2 regions of the Pantoea vagans genome follow, and region 1 is predicted to be linked to the other one. Evidence: predicted binding sites of a transcription regulator. Region 1 holds the regulator's gene; the other holds the start of a gene.
The links. Region 1 encodes PhoB, which activates phosphate uptake and scavenging genes when phosphate is short. Its sites were predicted from a motif close to CTGTCATAAAACTGNCNNAT; they were not measured.

Region 1 (15,052 bases):
GCAGCAGGCTATGCAGCACTTCATCTTTCAGCGAGTCTTTCTCGGTTTTTTTCAGCTTGCGGCTCTGTTCTGCTTCCAGTTTGTCGATCTTGGCTTCCAGCGCCTGTTTTACCACCGGCGAGGGCAAAATCTTCTGCTCGGTGCGTGCGCAAATCACAATCTGACCGTTGATTTCATGCGTCAGCGCTTCACCGCGGTTGCCCATCGGCGACACCCAACCGGTTTTCGCCATATCCTGACTGCCGCACGGCGAAAACGTGAAGGCGTCGAGCTGTTTTTCCAGATCGTCTGCGGACAGCGGGATGTCACGATTCAGACGATAAACCATCATATTTTTAAACCACAACATCGGGATTCCTTACCGTGGGTGCGATCGGGCGCACAAGTCTCAAAGTCAGCGCGCATGATAGCGAAACATCGGATTGGTTTCATTGCCTTTCCCGATTCAGCCTTCTACTGTATCTGTCACCTGAACGAATAATGAGGAATAAATCGTGCGTATTGGGATTGATTTAGGCGGTACCAAGATTGAAGTGATTGCACTCTCCGATCAGGGGCAAGAGCTGTTTCGCCACCGCGTCAATACCCCGCGCGATGACTACGCAGCCACTGTAAAGGCGATTGTCGATTTAGTCCTGCTGGCAGAAGAGAAAACCGGCGAAAAGGGCACGGTAGGCATCGGCATTCCGGGGACGATCTCGCCCTATACCCAGCGAGTGAAAAATGCCAACTCAACCTGGCTGAATGGTCAGCCGCTGGATAAGGATTTGGCACAGGCGCTGAATCGTGACGTGCGCATTGCCAACGACGCGAATTGTTTAGCGGTTTCTGAAGCGGTGGATGGTGCTGGAGCAGGGCAGCCGCTGGTGTTTGCCGTGATTATTGGAACGGGGTCCGGCGCGGGCGTGGCAATTGGCGGTGAGTCGCGGATTGGTGGCAACGGTAACGCCGGCGAGTGGGGCCATAATCCACTGCCATGGATGGACGAAGACGAGCTACGCCATCGGGCTGAAGTGCCATGCTATTGCGGCTTACAAGGCTGCATTGAGACCTTTGTTTCGGGCACCGGCTTTGCTATCGATTATCAGCGTTTGAGTGGCAAAACCTTGAAAGGGGCGGAGATCATTAAGTTGATTGAGCAGCAGGATCCCGTGGCAGAACTGGCGATGAGCCGCTACGAGATGCGACTGGCGAAATCGCTGGCGCAGGTGGTGAATTTGCTCGATCCCGATGTGATAGTGCTGGGCGGCGGCATGAGCAACAACGACCGTCTTTACCAGACAGTGCCTGCCCTGATGAAGCAGTGGGTATTTGGTCGCGAATGTGAAACGCCAGTGTTGAAAGCGGTTCATGGTGATTCCAGCGGAGTGCGCGGCGCGGCATGGTTATGGCCGCTGAAGGGATAGTGTGAGGCCTAATGCCCTCGCCGCAGTCCTCTCGCACGGCAGAAGGCTGCCAAGGGTAAATGACCGAGGTGAACGGTGCTGGATAAATCCCCTCTCCCGCTTGTGGGAGAGGGTTAGGGTGAGGGAGAAAGTTACTCTCCCATCAACATGGCATCCTGCGGTGCGTTCTCACGCTGGGTCTTCGTGGCCAGGAAGTAAAGATATCCCACTACCATAATCGCCACGAACAGCCCGCCGATCACCGGGTTGAACCACAGCATGGCAATCAAACACACCAGTGACAGCACCAGCGCGATACCTGGGATAATGGGATAACCTGGTGCGCGGAAGCTACGTTCCATATCCGGTGCCGTGCGACGCAGCTTAAACAGGCTCAGCATGCTCATCAGGTACATCACGATGGCCCCGAACACCGCCATGGTGATCATCGCAGCAGTCAGTGTCATACCCTGCAGGTTAATCAGCCCATCACTGTAGATCGCCGCGATGCCAATCACGCCACCCGCAATAATCGCGCGGTGTGGTGTCTGGAAACGTGACAACTTCGCCAGGCCTGGCGGCAGATAGCCGGCGCGAGCCAGAGCAAAAAACTGGCGTGAATAGCCGAGAATAATGCCGTGGAAGCTGGCGACCAGGCCGAACAAACCAATCCACACCAGCATGTGCATCCAGTTTGAGTGCTCGCCCACGATCATCTTCATCGCCTGCGGCAGCGGATCATTGATATCCGACAGTTTGCGCCAGTCGCCAGCGCCACCGGCCAGCAGCATCACACCAATCGCCAGGACCACCAGCGTCAAAATCCCGGTGATGTAGGCTTTTGGAATGGTGCGTTTCGGATCTTTCGCCTCTTCAGCGGCCATGGCAGCCCCTTCAATGGCGAGGAAGAACCAGATGGCAAACGGGATCGCGGCGAAGATGCCAGAAAGTGCAGGCATACCGAAATGATCGCTGCCTGCCCAGCCATTGGCCGCAAAGTTCGCGATACTGAAGCCCGGCGAAACCACGCCCATAAACACCAGCAGTTCGAGCACCGCCAGCACCGTGACCACCAGCTCAAACATCGCGGCCAGCTTCACACCAAGGATATTCAGCGTCATAAACACCAGGTAGGCACCGACTGCCGCCGTTTTCGGGTTGAGGTCGGGATACTGCACATTGAGATACGCACCGATGGCCATGGCGATGGCCGGTGGGGCAAACACGAATTCAATTAACGTGGCCAGGCCGGCAATCAGACCGCCGGTTTCACCAAAGGCGCGGCGGCTGTAAGCAAACGGACCACCGGCATGCGGGATGGCGGTAGTCAGCTCGGTAAAGCTGAAAATGAAGCAGGTGTACATGGTGGCAATCAGCGCGGTGGTGATCAGAAACCCCAGCGTGCCCGCCACGCCCCAGCCATAACTCCAGCCAAAATACTCCCCGGAAATTACCAGACCAACCGCGATACCCCACAAATGCAGAGTGCCCAGCGTGGGTTTGAGCTTACTCGTCATAATCGTCTCCCCGTCGTGATTGTTATGCGGCGGCTGCACCGCGCTGTTTTGTTCTATGCACTACAGTGAATGGATAATGCCGCTGCCGGTGGCGGGAAAACTTGACGCGAGCGCAGTGAGTTTTGTCATCCACTGTCAACTTACAGGCAAAAAAAGTGCCAGATGCACGCTGCGGTCAACTTTGGGTTGTCTGCGGTCAAGCAGCCAGGACGAGGTCATCCCATGCTGATAACACTTGCTACCCTTGAGATTGATGCTGGAGATTGATGAATGAGCGCCGAACAAGCCGATACCCTTACCGACGTAGAAATCACCGTGCTGGCGCAGCAGGCGCTGGCCTGTTATCCCGCGCCATTGCAGGGCGAGTTGAAACTCCTGTGCCGTTCTGAAAACGCCACCTTCCTGCTGACGGCGGGCGGCCAACGCTACGCGCTGCGTCTGCATCGTCCTAACTATCACAGCAAAGCCGATATTCAGAGTGAGTTACTGTGGCTGGATGCGCTGCGGGAAATTGGCATCATGGTACCGCAGGCCATTCCCGCCAAAGATGGCGAAACCGTGCTGTCATTGAACATGGCGGGAGGGGGCGTGCGTCATGCGGTGCTGTTTCACTGGATCGAAGGTGACATGCCTACCACCGATGTCGATCCCAAGGCGTTTCAGCAACTGGGGCACATCACCGCACGCTTGCATCAACACAGCCGCAACTGGCAGAAACCTGCCGGTTTTCAGCGCATCATCTGGGATCATCACACCATGGTGAGCGATCACAGCCATTGGGGGCGCTGGCAGGATGCGCCTAACCTCAATCCAGCCGATCACGGCATCGTGGCGGAAGCGGTGGCACGTGTCGGGCAAGAGCTGCAAACCTTCGGCAAAGGCACCGATCGCTATGGCCTGATCCACGCCGATCTTCGTCTCACCAACCTGTTGTTGCACAAGGGCGAAACCCGAGTGATCGATTTTGATGACTGCGGCATGGGTTGGTATCTGCACGATCTGGCGGCGGCGATCAGCTTTGTCGAGCATCATCCACGTGCCGCTGAATGGGTTGATAACTGGATCCAGGGTTACGAGCGCGTCGCGCACATTAGCGATGAGGAGATGGCGCTGGTGCCGACGTTGCTGATTCAGCGCCGTATTCAAATGACCGCATGGATGGGCACGCACGCGGAGACGGAGATGTCGCAGAGCCTTGGGCCGCGCTGGGCCGACCACTCGGTACGTCTGTGTCGCCGCTATCTGGAAACCAATCAGCTGCCGGTTGGGGTGTAGTTGCACCACGAATGATCAGTTATGCATCGTAGCGGCGCAATGTATTGCGCGATAAATCGCGCCGCTACAACCTCGTATTGAATTATTATCATTTTCCATGCCTGGTACGAAAATTGCTGGATCCCTCCCTATGTTCCACTCGCGCGTTCCTTGTGAGGTTCCCATGCAATCACTGATAACCCCTTCTGAAGCATTGAGCACGCTCTCGGCTCAGGCCAACAATCGCGGCGTGCTGGCGGCCGCTGCGACGGGTTTGAGCACTTTTATCACTGACAAGGGCGGTGATGTCGATCGTATCTTTGGCATTAGCGGGATTGATTCCGAACTGCTGGCGAGTCCCACGCTCAGCCTGGGATTGGTCAACTACTGCCGTGTGATGGAAGAGGCGGCGCGTCACTCAGGTTTTGATAACTTCGGTTTGCACTACGGCAGGCAGTTCAAACCGCAGTCATTAGGTCTGATTGGCTACATCGGGCTGTGCTCACCTACGCTTGAACAGGCGTTGCATAACGTGGTGAACGCTTTTCCCTGGCATCAGCACGACACCCTGACGCGACTGGTGGATAAAGGCGACTGCTGGCGACTGGATTATCAGGTACGACATGGCGCGATCCTTTCACGCCGCCAGGATGCCGAACTGACGCTGGGCATGTTCCTCAATCTGATCCGCCACGTTGCTGGAAAAAACTGGGCACCGCGCGAAGTGCATTTCGAGCACCCGCGCCCTGAACAGTGGCATGAGCACTGCAAAGTATTTGATGCACCGGTGTGGTTCGATCAACCCTTTAATTCGCTGCTGATCCCCAAACGTGACCTGCTGCGGACCATGCCGGAACAGGACCCGATGCTGTTGATGGTGATGCAGGATGCGATCCGACGCCTGAACAGCAATGCATCCGTTCAGAGTGTGGTGGAACAGGCGCGCTCACAGGTGAATTTGTCGCTGATGCAGGGCGAACCCGTATTGGAAGAGATCGCGGAGAAAATGGGCTTGTCGAGCTGGTCACTGCAACGGCGACTGCGCGAAGAGGGCATCAGTTTCACCGCGCTGGTGGACAAAGTGCGCTGCGAGATGGCGACGCACTATTTGCAGCAGAAGCAGTTACCGATTTCTGAAATGGCGCTGTTGCTGGGTTATTCTGAAGTCAGCGCCTTTTCCCGCGCCTTCCGCCGTTGGTTCGGCATCAGCCCGCGCCAGTGGCGGCAGGATGGGCTGGCGAGCTAGCCTTGCGCGGTGCAAAACCGAACCACGCCGGTTGCGTCCGATCCGGCGGGGGCGGTAAACCTTTCGACTGACCAATCAACTGCCAGGCGCGCAGGCACAGGGTTTCGTCACCTTGTGTTTGCGTCACCGCATAACGTCCGCTGTTTTGCCACTCCAACTGCACCAGACATTGTTGACCCGCGTAACGTGCAGCATCCTGAAACTGCCGATTAAGGTGATGCTGCATCTCATCAGCCCATTTGCAGGATGCACTGCCGGGTTGAGTTTGCGGCTGGCACAGGTTAGCGACAGGGGCGGGGGCAGGAGAAGTTGCGTGCTGGCAGGCGCTGAGCAGCGTCACTAACGCGAGCAAACCTGCGAAGCGGGTTAAGAAGTTCATTAATTTGCCTGGCTGTTCAGGGAGTTGCAGCCAGTTTACCTGGCGGGCAGGGGAATGCTATGGCATTTCTCTGACTCTTAACTTGCGCAATAAATTGCGCCCCTACGGCTGGATGTTCATGACGGTAGCTACGCTGAAAGAAAATATTGATGCCATCACGGACAACAGCAGCGATCATGCTAAATGCCCCGTGAAGGTCAGCCCGAAGAGCAAAGCGTCCGCCGCAGGGATGCGGCGGCCGATCTGCATGGATGCGTGATTCCTTTGCGATCGGGCTGACCTTTATGGGGCCATGCACGAGATTCACAGCAACCCCAGCAAAAAAGTGCGCATAAATGCGCACCCTACTAACGGCGCTATTTATCGCACCCCCAGGTTTATTCCCCCGGCAATTCCAGCTTGCTGTAACCCAGCCCATTCATCTTACGCACCTTGATTTGCACCGGAATGCGCTCTTTCATGGCCTCAACGTGGCTGATCACCCCGATGGTCTTACCGCTGGCGTTTAATGCGTCCAGGGCATCCAGTGCAGTATCGAGGGTTTCGGCATCAAGGGTGCCGAAGCCTTCATCGAGGAACAGGGATTCGATGCGCGTCTTATGGCTGACAAGATCGGACAAGGCCAGCGCCAGTGCCAGACTCACCAGGAAGCTTTCGCCACCTGACAACGTGCGCGTGTCGCGGGTGGCATCGGCTTGCCAGGTATCGACGACCTCCAGCTCCAGCTCTTCACTGGCGCGCCGTTGCAGCAGGTAGCGGCCGTGTAAACGGTCCAGTTGGCGGTTCGCCAACCACACCAGATGATCCAGCGTTAATCCTTGGGCGAAGCGGCGGAATTTGTCGCCCTTGGCTGAACCGATTAAATCATTCAGCCGCCCAAGCTGCGCCAGTGACACCTCATCATCTGCAATTTGTGTCAGCAAGGATTGCTGCTGCTGACGCTGTTGTGCATCGCTGTGAAGCTGCTGCTGCGCTTCACCCTGCTGGCGGGCATTCTCGCGCAGTGTCTGGCGCAGAGAGGCTAATTGTTCAACCAGCCCGGCGGCAACTTCATCACTCAAGGTGGCAGGACGTTGCTGCTGATGGGCAGCAACACGCTGTGCCAGCTGCTGACGCAATGTCTGCTGCTGTTGGCGCTGTTGCTCCAGCGTTTGCAGACGTTGGCGTAACTGCAGGAACGCCTGTTCATCCAGCAGCGCAGCACGTAGGGCTGCTTCGTCACTAAAATCACTCTGCTGCAACGCGGTGAGGAACGCGGTTTCCGCCGTCTGCACACGCATCAGCATGTTCTGCTGTTGGCTGTCTATCTGCTCGCACTGTCCGTTCAGGCTGTGCAACAGGCTTTGCGCCTGCTGCCACTGTTGCAGCTGCTGCGCCAGATTCTGTTCGCTCTGCTGTAACGAGGCATGTTGCTGCTGCCGTGCATCCGCAACCAAACGATCGCCAAACAGCTGATGGCGCTGCTGCTGCTGCTCGCTTTGCAGTTGTTGCAGGGTATGAAGAGTCTGCTGCAATGCATCCAGCTGTTGTTGCTCACGCAACGAATTTTGTTGCAGGCTACCTTGCTCGCTCTCCGCTTTGACTAATTGTGGTTGCAACTCGCGGAGTAATTTCTCGCTCTGCTGCCAGGCTTGCCAGCGCTGTTGTAGTGCTTCCAGCCATGAAGTCCGCTCAGCGCGCGCGGGTAGCGCAAGCTGATGTGCGGCCAGCTGTTTTTCCAGCTGCTGTGCCAATTGCTGTGAGGCGCTGCGTTCTTGCCCCTCACGCTGATTGAGCTCTTCAAGCGTTTGCTGCGCGCTTTGCAGCCGTTGCTGTGCCAGCTGCTGGGCATTTTGCTGATGTTGCAGCTGCTGCTGCTGAAGCAGATGAGCCTCTTTTGCCTGTTGCAGTGCCAGCGCCGCCTGTTCGCGCAGCTGGAGCTGTTGCTGCTGCGCAGTTTCTTGCGTGTCTTGTTGCTGCTGCCAGGCGGTGAAATCATCCTGCTGCTCCAGCGTGAAGGTAAGTGCCAGCTCACTGCTCAAACGCTGCCACTGCTGGTTGGCGGCGGAAATCTGCTGGTCAAACTCATCGATCTCCTGCTGCAAAACCTGCTGCTGTTGTAGTGACAGTTTCTGCTGCTCGCCTTTGGCGGTGCCGTCCTCTCTGAGTTTGGCGACCAATGCTTCCTGTGCTGCCAGTCGCTGCTGGTTTTCACCAGGTTGCAGTTGCTGATATTGCGCGATGGCCGGATGCTGACAGGAGCCACACAGCGGGCAGGGCTGGTCGGGTTGTAATTTGGCGCGTTCGTCGGCTAACTGCGCGATAGTGCGCTCAAGTTCGCAAATTTTTCGGATATCGAGCAGCGTCTGGTTTTCACGCTTGTAGTCGTCACGCATCGCCTGTAAAGCCGATTCCTGCTGCTGATGCTGCTGTTGCAGCTGCGCCAGTTTCTGTTGCCGTTGCTGGTGCTGCGGTTGCAGGGATTGCCAACGCGCCGCCAGCAGGCTGAGTTGCTGGCGGGCAGGGCGCTGTTGTTGATGTAATGCCAAGGCTTCACGCAGTTGGCTACTCGCGGCCTCGGCTTCCAGTGAAGTGAGTGCCTGCTCCGCTTGTTGGCGTTGCTGGCTGGCTTGTGCTTCCGCCTGCTGTAAGGGTTGCAGCGCCTGCGCATGTTCGGTAATTGCCTGTTGTTGCTGCGTGACCTGCGTGTGCTGCTGTTGCTGCTGAAGCCTAAGCTGTGTCAGCGACTGCTCACGCTCTTCAAGGCGTGCGATATCCGCCTGCCAGCGCGTCAGCTCCGTTCCCCAGTTGGCCACCGCCGCTTCGCGTTGACGGAAATCCTGCTGCTGCGTGAATTGCTGTTGTAAGCGTTCACTCGCTTGTTGATGCTGGCTCACCGCGACCTGGCTCTGCTGCACCACCTGCTGTTGCTGGGTGTGCAGGCGCTGTTGGTCGGCAATCTGCCGCGCACCGCTGGCAAGCTGTTGATCAAGCGGGATAACCTGTTCGGTCAGTAAGGTTTCCAACTGCTGCTGTTCGGAAACGGCGTGATCACGTGCCTGCTGCGCTGCCTGATACTGGGTTTCACCCTGCTGCAACGCGGCCTGAGCCTGCTGCTGTTGGGCATGCAACTGCTGAGCCTGCTGCGTCAACGCCTGTTGATCACGTTGCAGCTGCTCGCGCTGCTGGAGCTTATCGCGCAGTTTTTCCGCCGGTTCGGCGCGCGATAAGCGCTGGCGATCCTCTTCGGCCTGCTGCCATGCGTGTTCAGCGCTCTGTCCTGCCTGCTCGGCTTGCTGCTGCTCTTGCGTCAGTTGCTGAGATTGCGTTAACCACTGCTGCTGCTGTTGGGCTTGCTCCAGCTGTTCGCTGAGGGTTTTCTCCTCAGTGGCTAACATGTGTAACTGTTGGCTGAGTTCATCGCGACGGGCTTCATCCAGCAGCAGCATGCCGCCCGCGCGAGCGCGCAGCGTGTCTAACTCGCTGCGGGCGGTGCGCCAGCGCTCGTAAATCTGCATCGAGATTTGCCCGTAAATCTCGGTGCCGGTGAGTTCTTCCAGTAGCTCGGCGCGTTCTCCCGGTTTGGCATTCAGGAAGGCGGCAAACTGCCCTTGCGACAGCATCATCGAACGGGTAAAGCGCGCGAAATCCAGCCCGGAGAGGGTTTCAATCGCTTTGAGTTTGTCACCGACTTTATCGGCAACAATTTGGTTATCAGCCACGCGGGCCAGTTCGACACGCGGCGCCTGCAATTTGCCATCGGCCAGGCCACGTGCGCGGTTTTGGCTCCAGAACGCGCGCCAGGCTTCACCTTTGATTTCAAACTCCACTTCAGCCAGGCACTCTGCGGTATCACGGGTGATCAGTTCATTTTGCGTCTGCGATAGCACGCCGAGGCGTGGCGTCTGGTGATACAACGCCAGACAAATCGCATCCAGCAGCGTGGTTTTTCCTGCGCCGGTGGCGCCGGTAATGGCAAACAAACCGTTACTGGCAAAGGGCTCGCGGCGGAAATCAATAAACCACTCACCGCGCAGCGCATTGAGATTCTTAAAGCGTAACGTCAGAATTTTCATGCGGACGGGTTCTCCAGCGCGGCGAGGGTGGTGCGAAACAGTTGGGTGAGTTGATCGGCTTGTTCGGCATCCAGCTGATCTTCCTGCGCCAGACGGCGGGCAAACACCTCTTCCACTTTCAGCTCGCTCAGGGTTTCGTTGTCCATGCGTGCCAGGCTGCGCTGGCGCTGCTCACGGCTACGTCGTACCAGCAGCACTTCCACGGGCAGCGCTTCGGTGAGCTGTTCGACGCGACGCTGCAGGTCACTAAGATACTCTTGCGTGGTGATTTCAATATCCAGCCAGACCGGTTTTTCGCCGTCTCCCTCGCTGAATTGCGTCAGCTGTAACTCAATTTCCGCCATCGATCCTTTGAGCATCTGCATCGGCTGGAATAGCGGAATGGTGAGCGGTGTGACGGCGTCTAACTGGCGGCTGAAATCGAGCAGGAACACACTTTTATCGCGGCCCAGTTCATCAAAACTGAGTGGGATTGGCGAACCGCTGTAGCGGATATGCTCGCTATCGGCGATACGTTGCGCCCGATGGATATGGCCAAGCGCGATGTAATCGGCAGGCGGAAAAGCCTGCGCCGGGAAGGCATCCAGCGTGCCGATATAGATATCGCGTACCGAGTCGCTTTTGGTGACCCCCACCGTGGTGAGGTGCCCGGTGGCGATGATCGGCAGTGGCTGATCGCCACGCTGCGTGAGGGCTGCCGCGTAACACTGCTGGTAGTGCTGCTCTATCGCCTCCAGCAATGAGATTTGCTTTTCACGGCCTGATTGCCCGGCCTGACTACGCAGAATATCCCGTGGACGAAGATAAGGGATGGCGCACAGTAGCGCGCCCGGCGTGCCATCACGCTGATGCAGCGTCAGCACCTGCTGCTCGCCTTGTGGCGTGGCGCTGGTGATCACGCGGGTATTCAGGCAGGCAAGGAGTTCACGCGATTCATTGAGGGTGGCAACGGAATCATGGTTTCCTGCCAACACCACCAACTGACACCCAGTGGGCTGCAATGCCACCACAAAGCGGTTAAACATTTCACGCGCATAACTGGGTGGCGAACCGGTATCAAACAGGTCTCCGGCGACGATGAGTGCATCGACTTGATGCTGCTGGATCTGGTCCAGTAGCCACTCAAGGAAGGCCTGATGCTCTGCCGCGCGGCTTTTACTGTAAAAGAACTGACCGAGATGCCAATCCGCCGTGTGTATGATGCGCATGAAAACTCCGTGCTTAGTTAAGCGAGCGAGAAGTATAACCTCTTCAGATCGCAAAGAAAAAAAAGCGCTAATCGTTGTCACATTTCTGTTTTTTAACTATTTATCATAGGTCGGGTTTTTCATAAAAGTGTCATAAAACTGACGCATAATGACGCCGCAAATCCCCGTGACAAGCCGTCACAACAGCAGGAGTTATAATGGCTAAGCGCATTTTGGTTGTGGAAGACGAAGCTCCCATCCGTGAAATGTTATGTTTCGTGCTGGAACAGAATGATTACCAGCCTATTGAGGCCGAAGACTACGACAGCGCGATTGGTAAGCTGATCGAGCCGTGGCCTGATTTGATTCTGCTGGACTGGATGTTGCCGGGTGGCAGCGGTATTCAGTTTATTAAACATTTGAAACGTGAAGCGATGACGCGCGATATCCCGGTGATGATGCTGACGGCGCGTGGTGAAGAAGAGGATCGCGTACGCGGTCTGGAAGTGGGCGCGGATGACTACATCACCAAGCCTTTCTCACCGAAAGAGCTGATGGCGCGTATCAAGGCGGTGATGCGTCGTATCTCGCCGATGGCAGTGGAAGAGGTGATTGAGATGCAGGGCTTGAGCCTGGATCCCTCCTCACACCGTGTGATGGCCGAAAGCACCCCGCTGGAAATGGGCCCGACGGAATATAAATTACTGCACTTCTTTATGACGCACCCAGAGCGTGTTTACAGCCGTGAGCAGCTGTTAAACCACGTTTGGGGCACCAACGTGTACGTCGAAGATCGTACGGTTGATGTGCATATCCGTCGTTTACGTAAAGCTTTGGAAGTTTCTGGTCACGATCGCATGGTTCAAACCGTACGCGGAACAGGGTATCGTTTCTCTGCCCGCTATTAAACGGAGTCTTTTACCGTGCTGGAACGACTCTCCTGGAAGAGATTAATGACCGAGCTGGCGCTGGTCTGCTTGCCTGCGCTGGTGCTGGGTCTGTTGTTCGGTTATCTGCCCTGGCTGCTGCTGATTGCCGTATCCAGCGTGCTGTTTTGGCACTTCAGAAACCTGATGCGTCTGTCGCACTGGTTGTGGGTTGATCGCTCCATGACGCCGCCTTCCGGGCGCGGCAGTTGGGAACCGCTGTTTTACGGTCTGTACCAGATGCAACTGCGCAACCGACGTCGCCGTCGTGAACTCGGTAATCTGATAAAGCGTTTTCGCAGCGGTGCGGAATCGCTCCCCGATGCGGTGGTGTTGACCACCGAAGAGGGCACGATTTTCTGGTGTAACGGACTGGCTCAACAGCATTTGGGCTTGCGCTGGCCGGAGGATAACGGTCAGAACATCCTCAATTTGCTGCGCTATCCTGAGTTTTCTCGCTATATCCGTCAGCGCGATTTTAATAAGCCACTGACGCTGGTGCTTAACAACCAGCATCATATGGAATTCCGCGTGATGCCCTACAGTGAAGGGCAGTGGCTGATGGTGGCGCGTGATGTGACCCAGATGCACCAGTTGGAAGGCGCGCGGCGTAACTTCTTCGCTAACGTCAGCCACGAACTGCGCACCCCGTTAACGGTGTTGCAGGGGTATCTGGAGATGATGGACGATGCGACGATGAACGAGCGCACGCGTGGCAAAGCATTGCACACCATGCAGGAACAGACGCGTCGTATGGATAGCCTGGTGAAACAATTACTGACGCTGTCGCGTATCGAAGCGGCACCGGCCATCGATTTGAAAGAAACCGTGGATGTGCCAGGTATGCTGCTGTTGTTGCAGCGTGAGGCAGAAACCCTGAGCCAGGGCCGTCACAGTATCCATTTCCACACCGATCCGCATCTCAAAGTGTTTGGTAATGATGAGCAACTGCGGAGTGCCATTTCCAATTTGGTCTACAACGCGGTGAATCACACGCCAGATGGCACGCGTCTCGACATCAGCTGGCTGCGCACGAAAGAGGGCGCGCAGTTTAAGGTCTGTGATAACGGGCCGGGGATCAGTGAAGAGCATTTGCCACGCCTGACAGAGCGCTTCTATCGGGTGGATAAAGCCCGCTCACGCGCCACAGGTGGTAGTGGGCTGGGGCTGGCGATCGTGAAACATGCGTTAAGCCATCACAATGCGCGGCTGGAGATCACCAGTATCCCGCATCAGGAAACCTGTTTTAGTTTTCTTCTGCCGCCACGGTTGATTGTGGCAAAGGGAATCCGCGAGAATGTGGCGCAGTAAACGCCACCGGATAACCTGATGAAATCGCTGTTGCTGTTCACTTTGCTGTTGTGCTCTGCGCTGGCGCAGGGCCAACAAACCATGCTCACCGGCAATTTGAGCAGCGTGGGTTCTGATACCCTCGGCTATCTGATGACGCTGTGGGGCGAGGATTTTAGCCGTCAGTCACCTGGCGTTAACGTTCAGGTACAGGCGGCGGGCTCCTCCACCGCACCCACCGCGCTGGCGGCGGGCGCCGCTCAGTTGGGTGCCATGAGCCGCCCAATGCAGATTGATGAGCGCCAACTGTTCACCACACGCTATGGTTATCCCCCATTGGCTGTCCCCGTTGCCATGGATGCGCTGGTGGTGGTGGTGAATCAGGACAACCCACTGCCCGATATCGATCAGCCGCAACTCGATGCACTCTTCTCCGTCACCCGCTTATGTGGCGCGCACAGCGTACCGCAGCGCTGGGGCGATCTCGGATTGAATCAGGATGGCTGGGCAAAACGCAGCATTCAGCGCTTTGGTCGTAACTCAGCCTCGGGCACCTGGGGATTCTTTAAACAACAGGCGCTGTGTAAAGGCGATTTTCGCGCTGACGTCGCGGAATTTCCGGGTTCGGCTGCCGTGGTGCAAGCGGTGGCGAGTACCCCCAACAGCATTGGCTATGCCAGCTTCGGTTTCCATCTGAGCGGCGTAAAAATGGTGCCGATCAAGACGGCCAGCGGCGCGAGCGTGATGCCCGATGCCGAATCTATTCGTAGCGGCCACTATCCGTGGTCTCGTCCTCTCTACATTTATGTGAATAAAGCGCCAGGCAAACCCTTGCCACCCTTGGTCAGTGCTTTCCTGCATCAGGTGTTATCGCCAGCAGGGCAACGACGCGTCACTGAAGCGGGCTACCTGCCGCTTTCAGAAAGCCAAATGGCGCAGGCACGCGCCGCCATCGAAGGAAATTGAAGCAGTAGTCGCCGATCATGAATTATATTCACGTCAGCTGAATTTTCTTCCATTGCCCTTCGGGGCATAGCGTGTCACTCTCATGGACATGTAGCCGTCCAGATGGCTAAAAATAACCACGCGAAATTATACCCTGACGCAATTATGCGTTTAGCCAGGAGTGCATATGTCACATCATCATCCGTTCCGTGCCGATACCGTCGGCAGTTTTCTCCGTCCCGCGGCCATCAAGCAGGCGCGCGTGCAGTTTGCCAACGGTGAGATCTCCGCGGAGCAGCTGCGTCAGGTGGAAGACACTGAGATCCGTCATGTGGTTGAACAGCAACGTGCCAACGGTTTGCAGGTGGTGACAGACGGTGAATTCCGTCGCGCGTGGTGGCACTTCGACTTCTTTGGCGATCTGCAGGGCGTTGAGCTGTTTGAAGCCGAGCAGGGCATTCAATTTAATGGCGTGCAGACCAAAGCGCACGGCGTCAAAGTCACTGGCAAAGTGGGTTTCAATCCCAACCACCCGATGCTGGAACACTTCCGTTTTCTGAAGAGCATTGCCGGTGATGCGGTAGCGAAAATGACCATTCCAAGCCCAAGCGTGCTGCACTTCCGCGGTGGGCGTAAGGTGATTGATGCCACCGTCTATCCTGATTTAAAAGAGTACTTCGCTGATTTGGCACAGACCTATAAAGATGCGATCAGTGCGTTTTACGCCGAAGGCTGTCGCTTCCTGCAACTGGATGACACCGTGTGGGCCTATCTCTGCTCGACGGATCAGCAGCAGCAGATCCGTGAACGCGGTGAAGATCCGCAAGAGTTGGCACGTATCTACGCCGGGGTGCTGAATAAAGCGCTG
Region 2 (15,052 bases), 430 kb from region 1:
CACTAGCCACCTTTACCATTATGGAGAGATGGCATGAAAACCCGATTGCTGCTGGCGTTAGCGCTGCTCACCAGTTTAAGCGCGCCACTGTTAGCAGACGAAGACGGCGTCTCCTTTAGTCACAAAGACTGGGAGCTCGCTTGTGATAATACCTTAACCTGTCGCGCTGCCGGTTACAGCGCTGAAGAGGGGGCTGGCGGTTCGGTGTTGCTCACGCGTGAAGGGGGACCAAACGCCGTTACCCACGGTCGTGTGGTGTTGGCCGATACCGGTGATGACGACTCCAAGCAGGTGGATACGTTGGCGCTGTGGATCGATGACCATGCGCAGGGTGAGGTAGCAAAAGCCGAGAATGATGAGTGGACACTCACCGATGTGCAAACGCTGGCGCTGATCAATGCCATTAAGGGCAACGGTAAAGTGGAGTTTCGCGGCGGCGAAGAGCCGTTTGAGCTTTCCAGCAACGGCGCGTTCGCCACGCTGCTGAAAATGGATGATGCGCAAGGGCGACTCAGCACGCCAGGGGCATTGGTGCGCAAGGGCAATAAGTCTGAGAGCAGTGTACCGGCGGCGGTATCGATGCCAGTGATCCAACAGGTCAAAGTAGAAAAAGCCACACCTCGCCCCTTGACGGATGATGAGCTGGCGCTATTGAAACCAAAGTTGATTGCTTCGCTAACTGACGATGACAGTTGTGACAACCTGGCGCCGACCGACGATCAGCCCGAAGAGGGGGCCGAACCGCTAACGTTAACGCCAGTAGATGATGCACATGTGTTGATCGCCGCACTTTGCTGGCGCGGGGCGTATAACGAAGGTTATGGCTACTGGTTAATCGACAAATCCTTGCAGGGCAAACCGCAGTTGATCACCGATTCCGGTTCAGATTACAGCGAAGGAGTGGTGTCCGAAGCGCAAAAAGGTCGTGGCATTGGCGACTGCTGGAGCACTGCTGCCTGGGTATGGGATGGCAAAGATTTTGTGCAGAGTAGCGATGCGACAACCGGCATGTGCCGCGCGATTCGTGCGGGCGGCGCATGGCAGTTGCCAACGCTGGTGACGGAGGTCAGACCGGCACCGTAATTCGGTGGGTGGGCTTTTATGCGCGCCGGGTCATCATTAATGGCGTGATGCTTGCCATTTGAGTTATCGGCGCTTACGCCGTCTGCTGCCGCACTGGGGCTGGCGGTCCTCGCGCCGCTGGCGCGGTGCCCTCACTGCACTCGTCTGCCTTACGGACCGGTGGCGATGGAACATCCATGTTCCAGCGCCACCTTTCGCCCGCGTCCTGCGGGCTCTCCTGGCATACTCGTTCCGTTCAGCGCTGCGGAATGCCAGCCCCTGTGCGGCACCAGCCTGCTCATCAGCACAGGTGTGTGTTGTCAGAAAGGGCACATTGTCTGAAGCCATGCTCCATCAAAAGCAGGGTTACTTACCGCAGCACTGCTTGTATTTCTTGCCGCTGCCGCACGGGCAAGGGTCGTTACGACCGGTTTTCTCGCCGGCAAAATGGGGCAATTGTGGCTCAGGATCGGGCTGTGCCAGGCGCTGCTCTTGCCAATACTCGTGCAACTCCAATGCGGCAGGGCGGATGGCCTCGATGCTGGCTTCAAACTCTTCCGGCGAGAAGGCTTCGCGCTTAGCCAACTGTGTTTCACTGCCGTGCAGGGTGATGGCGTCCATGGCGGGTTGCAGTGCTTCCGGCAATTCGGACCAGTCTTTATCCAACGCCACGCCGCGCAGATATCCGTAGCACCAGTCCTCCACCACGGTGAACTCCTGACCTTCCATCTCCTGGAAGCCAAACAGCGGATCAAACTGATCCGGGAATTCAGCCAGACGCTCAGCAATATCGTTGAAATGCTGGAAGATCAATGCCATAAAGCGATCCATCTCGCGCTCATTGGCCCATTTTGGAATCTGCTTTTGCCCGCCCCACATTGCCACCAGCCACTCGCTGGGTTCGATATCATTGGGGCCAGAGAGCAGTGCGGTCAGCATACCGTCCAGTTCAGACGTATCCACCACTGACTGTTCGTTGCCGTATTTCTCCAGCATATCTTCCAGCCAGTTCAGCTCTTTTTCGGTTAATGGACCCTGGTTCATATGACATCTCCTGTTCGAGGCTTGGGCAGACATTAAGTGGGCGCGATTATAGCCACAAGTGACCGCGATTTATCGCTTTTTGCATAACGATTGCAGGAGCTTTGCTAAAAATCATTCGCCATAACATATTTCCCAACAGTATTGGCTGGAATTGACGCCAGATGTCAGCGTAAAAGCAGAATTTTTCTGCATAAAGGACGCCAAACAATGGCTGAAACATTGCCTGTGCTGGATCTCGCGCTGCTGGAATTACCCGATGCCGAGCGCTCACCATACCTTGCTGAATTGCGAACCACCGCGCGCGACGTCGGTTTTTTCTACCTGACCAATCATGGCATTAATCCGCAACTGCTGCAGAACGTTCAGACTATCACTCAGGCGTTTTTTGCGCTGCCAGATGAGGAGAAGCAGCGCGTTTCCATGATCCACTCGCCACATTTTCGCGGCTACAACCGTGCGGGCGTGGAATACACCCGTGAACAGCGCGATCAGCGTGAACAGTTTGATATTGGGGCCGAGCGAGCTGCATTGACGTTACAGGCGGGTGATCCAGCCTGGCTCCGACTACAAGGGCCGAATTTGTGGCCGGAAGCGCTGCCGCAGTTGCGCCCAGTGATTCACGCGTGGCAACAGGCAATGACGGCCATTGCTCTGCGCCTGTTACGCGCCTTTGCAAAATCTCTGTCTCTGCCCGCCGATGCCTTTGATGCGTTATACGGTACGCATCCCAATGAGCATGTAAAACTCATTCGCTATCCCGGACAGGCGGCCAGCGCCAGCCAGCAGGGGGTGGGGGCGCATAAAGACTCCGGTTTTTTGACCTTTCTGTTGCAGGACGATCAACCCGGCTTACAGGTGGAAGTGACCCCTGATCACTGGGTAGATGCGTTGCCTAAACCCGGTGCGTTTGTGGTGAACATCGGTGAACTGCTGGAAATCGCCACCAATGGTTATCTGCGCGCCACAGTGCATCGCGTGGTGTCACCCCCTGCGAATAAAGCGCGCGTCTCCATCGCCTTTTTCCTCGGTGCGCAATTAGATGCCGAAGTCCCTCTCTATCAATTACCCCCGCATCTGGCTGCAGAAGCACGGGGCCCGACCAGCGACCCGACCAATCCGCTGCTGCGGGAGGTAGGCTGGAATTATCTCAAGGGGCGTTTGCGCTCCCATCGTGATGTGGCGGCACGCTATTACGCCGACGCTTTGACTCCCGTTAAATAATCATAAAAGTAAGGAAAGCCCATGACTAAAAAGGTGATAGCAACGTTGGTAATGATCTCAGTCATGAGTTCATACGCTTCAGCTGCCGCTCTGCGCGTAGCAGCCGATCCGGTGCCACACAGCGAAATCCTCAACCACATCAAACAGAGTGACAAAAACCTCGATCTCAAAGTGATTGAGCTGAATGGCAACCTCAATGCGAACGAATTGCTGGCGCGCGGAGACGTTGATGCCAACTACTTCCAGCACGTGCCTTATCTGCGCGATCAGGAAAAAGCCCTGGGAGAGAAATTTGCGGTGGTGGCAACGGTGCATATTGAGCCACTGGGGATTTACTCGCACAAAGTAAAATCCCTGAAAGATCTGCCCGATGGGGCGCAGGTGGCGGTGCCGAATAACGTCACTAACCTTAGCCGAGCGCTTTATCTGTTACAGTCCAGTGGCTTAATTAAACTCAAGAGTAGCAGTAGCACGACGTTGGTCACGACGGCGGATATCAGTGATAACCCGCATCACCTGAAAATCATTGAAATCGAGGCACCGCAGCTACCGCGTGCGCTGGATGATGCACAGCTGGCGATCATTAACGGTAATTATGCGTTGCAGGCGGGGTTAGTCCCCTCAAAGGATGCGCTGGCGCTGGAACAGGCGAAGGACAACCCGTATGCGAATGTGCTGGTCACCACGCCAAAGCTGGCTCATGACCCGCGCATTCTCGAATTAGCGAAAGATCTGGAGTCAAAACAAACGGCTGAATTTATCAACCAGCACTATCGCGGTTCGGTTATTCCGGTTAATCAATAATCCCTTGCCGCCACCTGATTCTGGCAGGTGGCGGATAGCCTCTTCTGTGTTATATTTCGCCACAAACACCCATCGCACGTTTTGCTAAAAATCAAAAACAACATATAAATCAATTGCTATGAAAACTTTCACCAGGAATTATCGGTGATGCGCCGCATTATGTCGCGCTCGCTGCTGTTGTGCTGCAGTTTGCTGTTGAGCGCCTGTGGCACGCTATCGCAAACTTCAGCGCCGGTTGGCGATAAAGTCTATCTCACGCATGCCACCTTCAATGAAAACGTCGATGACATTGTGCAGCATTACATGCAGCAAAAGCAGGTGTCTGGCATCAGCATTGCGATAATCCATGAACGCCACGCGCCGAAATTTTATAGCTTTGGCGTCACTGATGCCGTGCACCGTTATCCCATTACGCCGGATACGCTGTTTGCGCTCGGTTCACTCAGCAAAGGCATGACGGCTGAGGTGATCATTGAACTGGTGGATCGCGGTGAACTGCACTGGAATGACACCCTCGCCACACTGTTACCGCCAGGTGTGCCGCTCAGTGCCGATGCCAAACGTATCACCCTGCTGCAACTGGTGACGCATACCTCCGGCTTGCCGCGGCAGGATATGGACCTGCCGATGTTCATGAAGTTTATGGCTTATCTACGCAGCGGTGAGAATTTTTATGGCAATCTCGATAGCGATGCGGTGCTGAGCTATCTGGCTGATTTTGATGCCCCCACAAAACCTGCGGCGCAATACTCCAATCTGGGTTACGCGCTCCTCGGTTACATTCTCAAGTATCAATTGCACCAGGATATTGAGACGCTGGCGCAACGCAATCTGTTCCAGCCACTGGGCATGACCAGCAGCAGTTTCCACCCACAAACCTTATCTGGCTATCCATGGCGCGCCTTGGGGCATGCAGGCGATCAGCCTAAGTTCATCCCGCGTGGCGATCTGACGCCGGATTGGGCGTTCAGTAATAATATGGTGGCCGCCGCGAGTCTCTACAGCAACGCACGTGATCTGATCCGCTATCTGGATGCGCATCTGCACGATGATGCGAATGCGCCGATTAACGCGGCTTTTGCTCAGGTGAATCGCGGTTATGAGCAGCACGGTAATCAGACGCAGAATATTGCCTGGGTAACCGATACTTACGGCCAACAAAAAATTACCTATCAAGTGGGCTATATCGGCGGATACGCCAGCTTTATCGGCTTTGATAAGCAGAATGGTAATGCCATCGTCGTGCTGCAGAATGCATTTAACTGGAGCAACTATTTGGGTATCGCCTTACTAATGGACCTGGCGCAGAAAAAAAACGCTGAACCCTGAACACGGTTGCTTGCAATTTTGCTGCGCCAAAAAAAGCTAGCGCTGAGGTATGCTGTGCAGCAATATTTGACGCGCTAAGCGCGTGGAGGGAACCTTCTGCGTGCTGCACTTGTCACTAAATTGGACAGTTAATAATTAACCAGAGTGGAAATCACCAATGCGCAGGACACACGTCACCCTTCTTTCTGCAGGAATTTTTCTGGGCGCTTTGAGCCTGACCCCAGCCGCGCTGGCTGAAGGCGAGCAAACGGATAACGTACCACCGCCACCACAAGTTCAGCAGGTGGCACCTGATGCACAAACCCAGGCCCCGGCCGCAGATGCACCTGCCAGCAATGAGCCGGCTGAGTCCTCTGGTGATGTTGCACCGATTCGCCCGTCACAAAATGGCATGCAAGATGCACCAGCAGGCCAAAATAACTACGACCTGCATACTATTGTGATCGACTACAAAGAGTACAAGGTCGGTGATGTGGTGCCGGATGAGTACCGTAAAAAGCAGTACACCATTGTAGAGTGGCAACCACGCCATCTGCCAGCACCTCAGCCAGGGACACACTGGGCTTATATTAATGCCAACTACATCCTGATCACCGACGATAGCGGCAAGATCGTGATGGGTAAATCTGGCGATATCTTCTTTAAAGGCTAATCCCTTTTTGCGGCGGTCATGATGCCGCCGCGATTATCCAGATATATATTGTGCGATATGTGCAACGCCAGCCAACATCTGGCTGGTGCTGGTGTTGCCATAACCCAGCACCAATCCCTGCTGTTTTTCCTCTCCCCAAAAAAATCCTGATAGTGCGCCAGGTGCGTAACCATGGGATATCAATCTATCCACCAGTTCGCGGTCCTGTTGATCTTCAGACAGACGCAACACCAGATGCATACCGCATTCACCACCCAACAGCGGAACCTGTGCCCCAAAGACCTGCTGTAGTGCGCTACGTAAGCTGGCCTGACGCTGGCGATAAAGACGGCGCATTTTGCTGAGATGGCGATTGAAATCCCCATTACGGAGGAACAGGGCCAGAGCTTGCTGTTCGAGGCGGTTTCCCCCGCGCAGTAATTCATGCAAAGCCGGGCGTAACTGAGGCAGTAATTGAGGAGGAAGCACCATAAAACCGATACGCAGTGATGGAAACAGCGTCTTGCTGAACGATCCCACGTAAATCACTGGCGTGGGCTGCATCATGCCTTGCATCGCAGCAATCGGCTCGCCGCTGTAACGAAAATCACTGTCGTAGTCATCTTCTATGATCCATGACTGATGTTGTCGAGCGGCAGCCAGTAGTGCCAAACGACGAGGGGCGCTCATCACTACGCCAGTGGGATATTGATGGGTGGGCGTGGTGTAAATCAACGTCGGTGTGCGTTGTTGCCAGTCGCTGGCTTGCGGTGCCAATCCTTGCTCATCCACCGCGATGGGTTCAATACACATATCACCCAGGTGCATGGCGGCTTTAGCCCCACGGTAGCCCGGCTCTTCCACCCATCCGATATCGCCGCGCTGGCTTAGCAACGCCACACATAATGTCAGCGCTTGCTGTGCGCCATCGGTAATGACGATCTGTTCGGGCGTACAGCGCACCCCACGCGCCAGTGCCAGGTGCTGTGCCAACGCTTCACGTAGCGTGTGTTCACCGAGCGGATCGCCATAGCCCAGCAATGGCTGGGGTTGATGCTGCATCACATGATTGAGTGCTCGCCGCCACTGTGCCAGCGGAAAGTGCGCCAGCGCTGGGATGCCAGGGCGCAGTGCCATCTCCTGGCTCAAAATGCGATGGGTCGAACGCAACTGAGCGACTCTGGGGGATAGCGTGATATTGCTGGCATCAACTTCATCGTATGGAGAAGAGGGAAGTTGAGCGATAGCGCTGATGCGACTGCCCTGGCGATCGCTGAGCAAAAATCCTTCAGCCTGTAACTGCGCCCACACCCCGGTCACGGTGTTACGTGACACCTTGAGATCACCCGCTAATTGGCGGGTCGAAGGTAAACGCGTGCCAGCAGGGAGCGCGCCGGTCAGAATGGCCTGCTTGATGCGCTTAAACAACTGCTGTTGGAGCGTCAGCTCGCTGTTCATTTCCAGCGGAGCCAATAAGAGTTGATGCAGTTCACTCTCGTTCATGGTCATCACGTGGACCCATAAATTTCATCGAATGTGGTGCTTTTTAACATGCCAGCTAACTGGCACGCTGTGCAACAGGCTTTCACTGACAAGGGAATTGAGCAATGACGCAATACACTAATGCTTACGGGCAACCCGTTGGCGCGCCACTGACAGCATGGCAACCGCGCAGTTGGCCCTCTTACGAAATTTTCACCGGCCATTATTGCCGCCTTGAGCCGTTAAGTGCTGAACGTCATGGGCGCGATCTCTACAACGCTTACGCGCAAGCTGCTGATGGGCGCGACTGGACCTATATGTTTGCAGAGCCTTTCCCGGATGAAGAGGCTTATCTCGCGTATGCACAAAAAATTGAACAGGGCCGTGACCCGATGCATTTCGCAGTGATTGATTTGTACAGTCAGCGAGCGGTGGGAACTCTGGCGCTGATGCGTATTGACCCGGCGCACGGGTCGGTTGAAGTGGGGCATGTGGCTTTTTCACCGCTGCTCAAGCAAACCTGTATGGCGACAGAGGCGCACTATCTGTTGATGCGTTATGTGTTCGATCAATTAGGCTATCGCCGCTACGAATGGAAATGTGACAGCTGTAATCAGCCTTCACGCAAGGCAGCATTACGCCTGGGCTTCCAGTTTGAAGGTATTTTCCGTCAGGCAATTGTGTATAAAGGCCGCAGCCGTGATACCTGCTGGTTCTCGATGATTGATGGTGAATGGCCGGAATTGAAACAGGCATTTGAGCGCTGGCTGGCGGTGGAGAATTTCAGTGAGGATGGAGCGCAGCGCACCAGGCTTGAGACACTGCGTGTAAGATGATGATCGTGCCGGGCATCAGGCCCGGCTAACCGACAAAAATGTATTTGGCGGCGGCGAGTACTGTTGCGGTGGTCATCCCGAGTAGCAGTCGGCGGATCCAAATGTTGTCTCGCTTCAATTCCGCAAAGCCTATTTGCATTCGCTGATCTAAGTCGCTGATCCTGGCGTCCATTTTTATAAATTTAAGGTCTATTTGCTCAAATTTTTCGTCAATCTTAGCGAACTTTTCATCGATCTTATCGAACTTCTCATCGATCCTGTCAAATCTCTCGTCGATCTTCGCGAATTTCTCATCAATCTTCGCGAATTTCTCGTCAATTTTCGCGAATTTCTCGTCGATTTTCTCGAATTTCTCATCAATCTTCGCGAATTTTTCGTCAATCTTAACGAATCTCTCATTGATCTTGACGAATTCCACATCAATCTTGTCAAATTTATCGTAGATTTTGACGAATTCGGCATCGATTTTATCGAATCTCTCCCTGAAACTTAAAATGACTTTATCATTAGCATCAAAGCGTTGGTCTATGCCCTGAAACTGTAAACGCACCTCCTTTTCAAATTGCGCAATGCGAATATCCAGCTTATCGATACGATGATTGGTGTCACTCTGGGCGCGCACCAAACTCCCCATCGCCTGAGACAGGTCAGACTTAGTTAAGGCATTTTCTTGCTGCATCTCCGCAAATATTTCAACCAAGGCTTCTGCTTGCCTGTCTTCAATACCGGCCTGTTGCAGAGATTTGTAGGCTTTGTGCGTATTCATCATAGCGAGTGTCATCCGTGTACTCCTGTCATCTTCCTCAATAAAAGGAAGACTATCCGACAGGTGATAGTTTACCTATGCAATCGTTGTTATTTTGCGCGATGCCTCGAAAAAAATCAATTAGTACAAAGGGTAACGATTTTTCGTATAAGAAAAAGCCTGCTTAAATAAGCAGGCTTGAGAGGTTAATTGGCGGCGTATTTTTTACTCAAAGAACGGTCGGAAGTGGGAGTGTCTTCCTCGTCATCACTGATATCAGGTTTAGGTAAACTGGCCTTAACCCCCCAGAAGTAACACACCAGAGCAGCTACGATCGTCAGGATCATATCCAAGGGTGAACTGATTATGCCGCTGCCGCCGTAGCTGCCCAGCATCGAAATGACCAGGATCGCAATGTAGTAGGCTAACAGCCACCAGGCGCAATGGAGGTCTTGCTGAAATTCATTGTTCTTCTTGCCAAAAATCGCATAGCCAATCCATGCCACCATTAAAATTGGCACCAGAATTTCATTCACTGACCAGCCACTCCAGTAAATCAGCAGAGTACTGGCGACAAATGCCAGCGGGCTCAAAACAGCGGCAACTGGCAAGTGGAAGGGACGCTTAAGCCCTGGAAGGTGATTTCTAAAAGCACCAAGCGTAATTGGGCCAGGCATATAGGTGAAGACGGTGGCTGAGGTCACTGCGCCAATTAAACCTCCCCAGACCTGAAATTCGGAAGGCAATGTCCAGACGATAGCCAACAGTAGTGATAACCATAACGCACCACGCGGCACGCCAGACTTAGCATCCACTTTGCCAAACACCTTAAACAGATGGCCATTACGTGCCCACGCAAAGAGCACGCGCGCAGCGCCAGCCAGATAAATATTGCCGGTGCCAGCAGGCGAGATGACCGCATCGATCAGTATTAAGTTGATAAGCCAGGTTAACCCCAGACTGCGCGCTAAATCTGCATAAGGAGACTGGAATACCTGCTTCAAGCCTGCCCATCCATGTTGATTAAGCACGTCTGTCGGCACTGCACCCATAAAGGCATACTGCAACGCCAGATAGATCACAAAGCTCACCACAATCGCAATGCCAATCGCTAAGGGGACATTGCGTTGAGGATTTTTCGCCTCACTGGCGAAATCAACGGCCTGGCGAAAGCCGAGATAGGCAAAAACAATTCCCGCCCCGGTTAAAGAAGAGAAAACACCATGTGCGCCGCCGGGAGGTGCAGGAGGCACGGAAAGGTTAGGAGCGTGGAAATAGAGCAGCAGGGTGATAATGGTTAACAGAGGGACGATAAATTTAAACGTGGTGATAATGGTATTCACACGGCCAAAGAAACTGACACTCCAGTAATTGAGTAAAAAGAAGGCCACTAACAAACCAATTTGCACGGCAAAACCGAGTCCTGTTGGACTGCCATCACTGTGGCCTAACGCTGGCCACCAATAAAGCGCGTACTGACGCACGGCTTCAACTTCGACCCCCGCCGTGCTGGTATACGCCAGTAATGAACTAACGCCAATCACAAAGCCCACGATATTACCGTGCGAGTAATTGGGATAACGCACAAAGCCCCCGGCACGGGGAATGGCGGAGGAGAGCTCAGCATAGACCAGCCCGATTAACAGCACTATCACTGCACCTAATACCCAGGCCCAGCCAGTATTGCTTCCCGCGTAGCCTGAGCTATTTAATGCCGCATACAGCCACCCGGAACCAATCATCGATCCTATGCCTAACAAGGATAAATCGACTAGCCCCAATTTTTGTTTTAATCCGCTCGATGCCATAAATTACCTCTGCGATCTGGTCATTTGATTTATATATTCGCTCAAGGGTTTATAAGCATGTTGCGTGCCAGAATAAGTTTTAATACGACATAGTTCATTGGGTAAATTAATTGTTTGCACAATTGAGATTCTATGCGGGGTTAAAAGCATAGTTATTGCATGCGTTACATCGATGCGAGAGGAATATAGGGTAATGATGATTTCGTGGAGTGTGCAGGCTGCACTTAAAAGATCCAAAATATATAATATGTGACCGTTGGAAATATTATGTCACCCCAGTAGTAAGAGTGACATAATATTTTATAGTGCTACAGCGTTGGGACGATTTTTATATCCACCATGCCGATACCCAATTTGCGCGGGTCCTGCCCGGTGATATTGCCCTCATTGGAGAGTTGTGGCTCAGGTGGCGTAATAACCAAATTGTGGCTTCCGTTAGGATTGTTGAAATGCAGCGTGGTGGTGGAGAAATCATCACCCAGATTAAGCTGCTGCTCCTCATCACCGACGCGTACCGGGATGGGACGATGCGCGTTCGGACCGAAAGCACGAGCGGTAATCACCACATCAAATCGTGCCGGCAGGGGATCGACATATTCGATGTTAACCTCCGGTGCCAGATTGGCGTTAGACCAGCGCCCCCAGCTCTCAGGACGTGATATCCCTTTAAAGCTCTTCACGCCCTCAGGTGCGCCCGGTACGGTTAGTAAGAAACTGTCTGCCTGGTAGCGAATGGCATTGTCCTCAATGCGTATCTGCTGTTCATTAAGTTGATAGGTCGCAGCACTGACTTCGGCTTTCGGGAAACTGGCTTTGCCCTTCCACAGCGGTTTATCTATGCGCGTGACGGTGGGATGCGCACCCATCTGACCCATCGCAAGGCAGAGGTCGGTAGACAGCGCTAAATCTGGTTGCCACAAACGTGCCATTTTAAAGCAGCGATCGACCCAGACGAATTTATCGGAAGAGGTGAAATCGGCCAGCTGGAAACGCAGCGGTGCCGAATATTCCCCCTCGGGCAGCGGCTCAACACGATCGCTGCCCACGCGAAACAGAATCGGCAATTTGAAGGTTGAACCGGAGAAACTGAAGGTGTTTTTTTGCTGATCGATGGTAAAGGCATCCAGTTTTTTCGGGAAATTCCACAACTGAATGATGTCAGCTTTCCACGCAGTGACCTTCTGTGTCATGTCCTGGAATTGGGTCGACAGAGAGGTTGAAGATAACCCACTGCGGCCCAGACCAATGGCATTATCACCGCCCATGATATCCAGCACCGTGGCGCCATTATCCAGGGTGCTGCGTTTGCCCGTTAACACTTCTGCCTGAGGTTGATCGCCTCGGATAACCATAAACAGATCACGGCGTGGCTGTTTAATCAGGTATTGGTGCGCGGTGTTGTTCATCGCCAGATGATCGGAGCTCACGACGATGATGGTATTTTTAAACCAGGGTGAGGCTTTGATACGCTCGATCAAACGCGCGACATGCTCCTGCGAACACGCCACTGCGCTAAAGGATTGGTTTGGTTTGCCGTCATAGCTGTAGCTTTTTCGTTGACAGCTACGAGAGATAAAACCATCGGGATGATGGGTATCCACCGTGAGTGTAAACAGAGCAAAGCGCTTCTGCTGACGTGACAGCTCCTGATACTTCTCGAACACTTCGTCCATCACTGTGTCATCGTAGTAGCCCCAGTTGTTGCGATAACTGGGATCGGCCACGCGGCTTTGCAGCTCCTGCGAACCGTACATATTCGCGGGGGAGAACCCGTGTGATTTCAGGAAGGTATCTTTTCCGGCGAAGCGCAGGTCGGCCCCCTGAATAAACCAGTTTTCATAACCGGAATTCTTCAGGATGTCACCCAGACAGATGTTCTGTGGATAGAAGCTGGAGAGCGAAGCAGACGCATTACCATCAAAAGGCGCAAACAACGGAATGCCACATTGTGAAGCGACCATACCGGCAATGGTGTAATCCGTACCAGGAAGCTGCTCGGTCTCGCTGAAGTCGATGCTCTGATCTTTCTCACGACTGAGCTCAGGTGCCAGGCCGGGGAAGGCCTGCTGATCAAAGTAGGTACGCTCGAGGCTTTCACCGTAGATATACACCAGGTTGAGCTTGGGCTCGGAGATGACTTTTTTGGGCGTTTTATAATAATCATCGAAGTCAGTGTCTGCCTGCTGCGTATGCGAGGCAATAAGATCCTTCACCTGACGAAAAGCAGGTGTGGTTTGCACTGAACCGGCGGCACAGGCAATGGCCAGGAGACTCCAACCCAAATGATGCGGTCGTTTTCGGCGGCGCAGCAGCCAGGAAAGCAGGCAAAACAGCAGGAACAGGCCAATGATTAATCCAATGGCGGGCACCACATATTTGCTGACACCTGCTCCGGTCAAACTGTTGGTTAAGGTGTAAAGCACTGCATCGGTAATGCCGTCGCCAGTAAAATAATTGCTGGCGTAAAGCGTGGCGTTAAGCACGATAAACAGTGTTAACAACAGTAAGATCAAGATAAACCAGAATTTATTTCGCCCGGCTTTGTAGGAGTAAACGGCGATTGCAGCCAAAAAGAGAACAACCGAAACTATCTCGGACAAGATCAGATCCTCACATTGAAGAGTGACGCAATCCTTGCGCCCACGGCCCTCTTTGGGGGTTATGCGTCAATCTATCTGGGCTGTCACAGGGCTGCAACATAACCAAACAGATTTGTGCGGCGCATTCCGATTCGTTTAATGCGGGTTTAGGCTGACTATGGTTTTACCTGGCAGCAACGTCACCGAGGCTGCCAGCGAGGGAAGGGAGGGGAGATTAGAGTTTGCCAGTCAGATACTGCGCTTCACCGTCAGCGAAGCTCCAGTCGCCTTTGCTGTTGGTGATAAAACTAATCATCAGATCGGTGCCCTTTACGCCACAATTTTCTAAAAGCTCGCGTGCTAACTCTGCCATGAACAACGATTTCTGTTCTTCACTTCTCGGGCTGGTATAAACCCGTACCATCACCAGGTTATCGGTGCGTTCAAATCCCAGGCCGGTGTCCTGGAATACCATTTGGTAGCTTTTGTTTTCATGAACAATCTGATAGCGGTCGCGCGCGGGCACTTTAAACGCTGTCAGCACGGCGCGATGCGCGGCGTCGAGTAAGGTGCGGATCTCTGATTCTGAACGGCCCTGAATGATGTCAAATGTCAATAACGGCATAAATAAACCCTCGTTTTTGCTCACAAGATAAGAGTAGGATGTGGCTCTATGCTGCCGCTTGCTGCAGGAAAGAAAAAGCGTGCTGGTTGAAATGATTATTTATTATTTTGAACAATCCCGATGAAAGAAATCAAAACTGATGCCCTCTGGGTGCATTTACATTGGCTCACCGTATTAGCCGAGTTGGGCAGTTTTACTCGTGCAGCTGAACGATTAGACGTCAGCAAAGCAGCCATGAGTCAAAAAATTAAAGAGCTGGAAGAGATGGCGGGCGTTTCGCTGGTGCAGCGCACCACGCGTAGCGTGCGGTTGACCTCAGCCGGTGAAAAACTGGTGGATGAATTGCGTGACCCTTTTGCGCGCATTGCACAAAGCTTTTTCAGCGTGCGTGATGAAGCCGGGCCGGTAAGGGGTATGGTGCGAGTGAGTGCGCCCGTGGCGTTTGCCCGCCAGCAGTTGGTGCCGATTATCGGCGATTTCCTCAGAGAATATCCTCAGGTACGCCTGCAACTGGACGTGACCGATCGTTTGGTCTCGCTCGGCAGTGAAGGGTTTGACCTGGCGATTCGTCACAGCCAGACATTGCCGGAAACCCATGTGGCTTTGCCGCTGTGTGAGACGAAAGCTTTGCTGGTGGCCTCGCCCGCTTATCTGGCACAAAATGGCGTACCGCAGACACCGGAGGCACTCCAGCAGCATAACTGTTTGTACTATCCGCGCGGGCTGGAATCACCGCAGTGGCGTTTCCGTCCTTTTAACGGGGGAAGCGAGACCGTACAGGTGAAGATTCAGGGGAATTTTGCCACCAATAATAGCGAGTCGATTCGCGATGCCGCGCTGCAAGGGCTCGGTATCGCCATGCTGCCGGATTTCAGCGCGACCGCCG

Region 2: opgB (phosphatidylglycerol--membrane-oligosaccharide glycerophosphotransferase) is a predicted target of PhoB. The motif match lies at 13,643-13,662, and genes of this name have one in related genera.

The regions. Positions count from the first base shown of each region.
Region 1 covers NZ_CP011427.1:3,028,963-3,044,014, reverse strand. Annotated here, with positions in the region: gene rdgC (recombination-associated protein RdgC) at 1-349, opposite strand, end outside; gene mak (fructokinase) at 495-1,406, shown strand; gene eat (ethanolamine permease) at 1,538-2,902, opposite strand; gene LK04_RS14225 (phosphotransferase enzyme family protein) at 3,173-4,177, shown strand; gene LK04_RS14220 (AraC family transcriptional regulator) at 4,341-5,402, shown strand; gene LK04_RS14215 (cell envelope integrity TolA C-terminal domain-containing protein) at 5,362-5,781, opposite strand; gene LK04_RS20685 (hypothetical protein) at 5,900-6,040, shown strand; gene LK04_RS14210 (AAA family ATPase) at 6,159-9,836, opposite strand; gene sbcD (exonuclease subunit SbcD) at 9,833-11,044, opposite strand; gene phoB (phosphate response regulator transcription factor PhoB) at 11,242-11,931, shown strand; gene phoR (phosphate regulon sensor histidine kinase PhoR) at 11,947-13,260, shown strand; gene LK04_RS14190 (PstS family phosphate ABC transporter substrate-binding protein) at 13,279-14,205, shown strand; gene LK04_RS14185 (cobalamin-independent methionine synthase II family protein) at 14,372-15,052, shown strand, end outside.
Region 2 covers NZ_CP011427.1:3,454,417-3,469,468, reverse strand. Annotated here, with positions in the region: gene LK04_RS16125 (DUF1176 domain-containing protein) at 34-1,083, shown strand; gene LK04_RS16120 (YecA family protein) at 1,429-2,106, opposite strand; gene LK04_RS16115 (isopenicillin N synthase family dioxygenase) at 2,314-3,327, shown strand; gene LK04_RS16110 (MetQ/NlpA family ABC transporter substrate-binding protein) at 3,349-4,131, shown strand; gene LK04_RS16105 (serine hydrolase domain-containing protein) at 4,279-5,460, shown strand; gene LK04_RS16100 (RcnB family protein) at 5,618-6,112, shown strand; gene LK04_RS16095 (PLP-dependent aminotransferase family protein) at 6,146-7,594, opposite strand; gene LK04_RS16090 (GNAT family N-acetyltransferase) at 7,699-8,409, shown strand; gene LK04_RS16085 (hypothetical protein) at 8,435-9,190, opposite strand; gene LK04_RS16080 (APC family permease) at 9,361-10,962, opposite strand; gene opgB (phosphatidylglycerol--membrane-oligosaccharide glycerophosphotransferase) at 11,271-13,562, opposite strand; gene LK04_RS16070 (tautomerase family protein) at 13,777-14,166, opposite strand; gene LK04_RS16065 (LysR family transcriptional regulator) at 14,287-15,052, shown strand, end outside.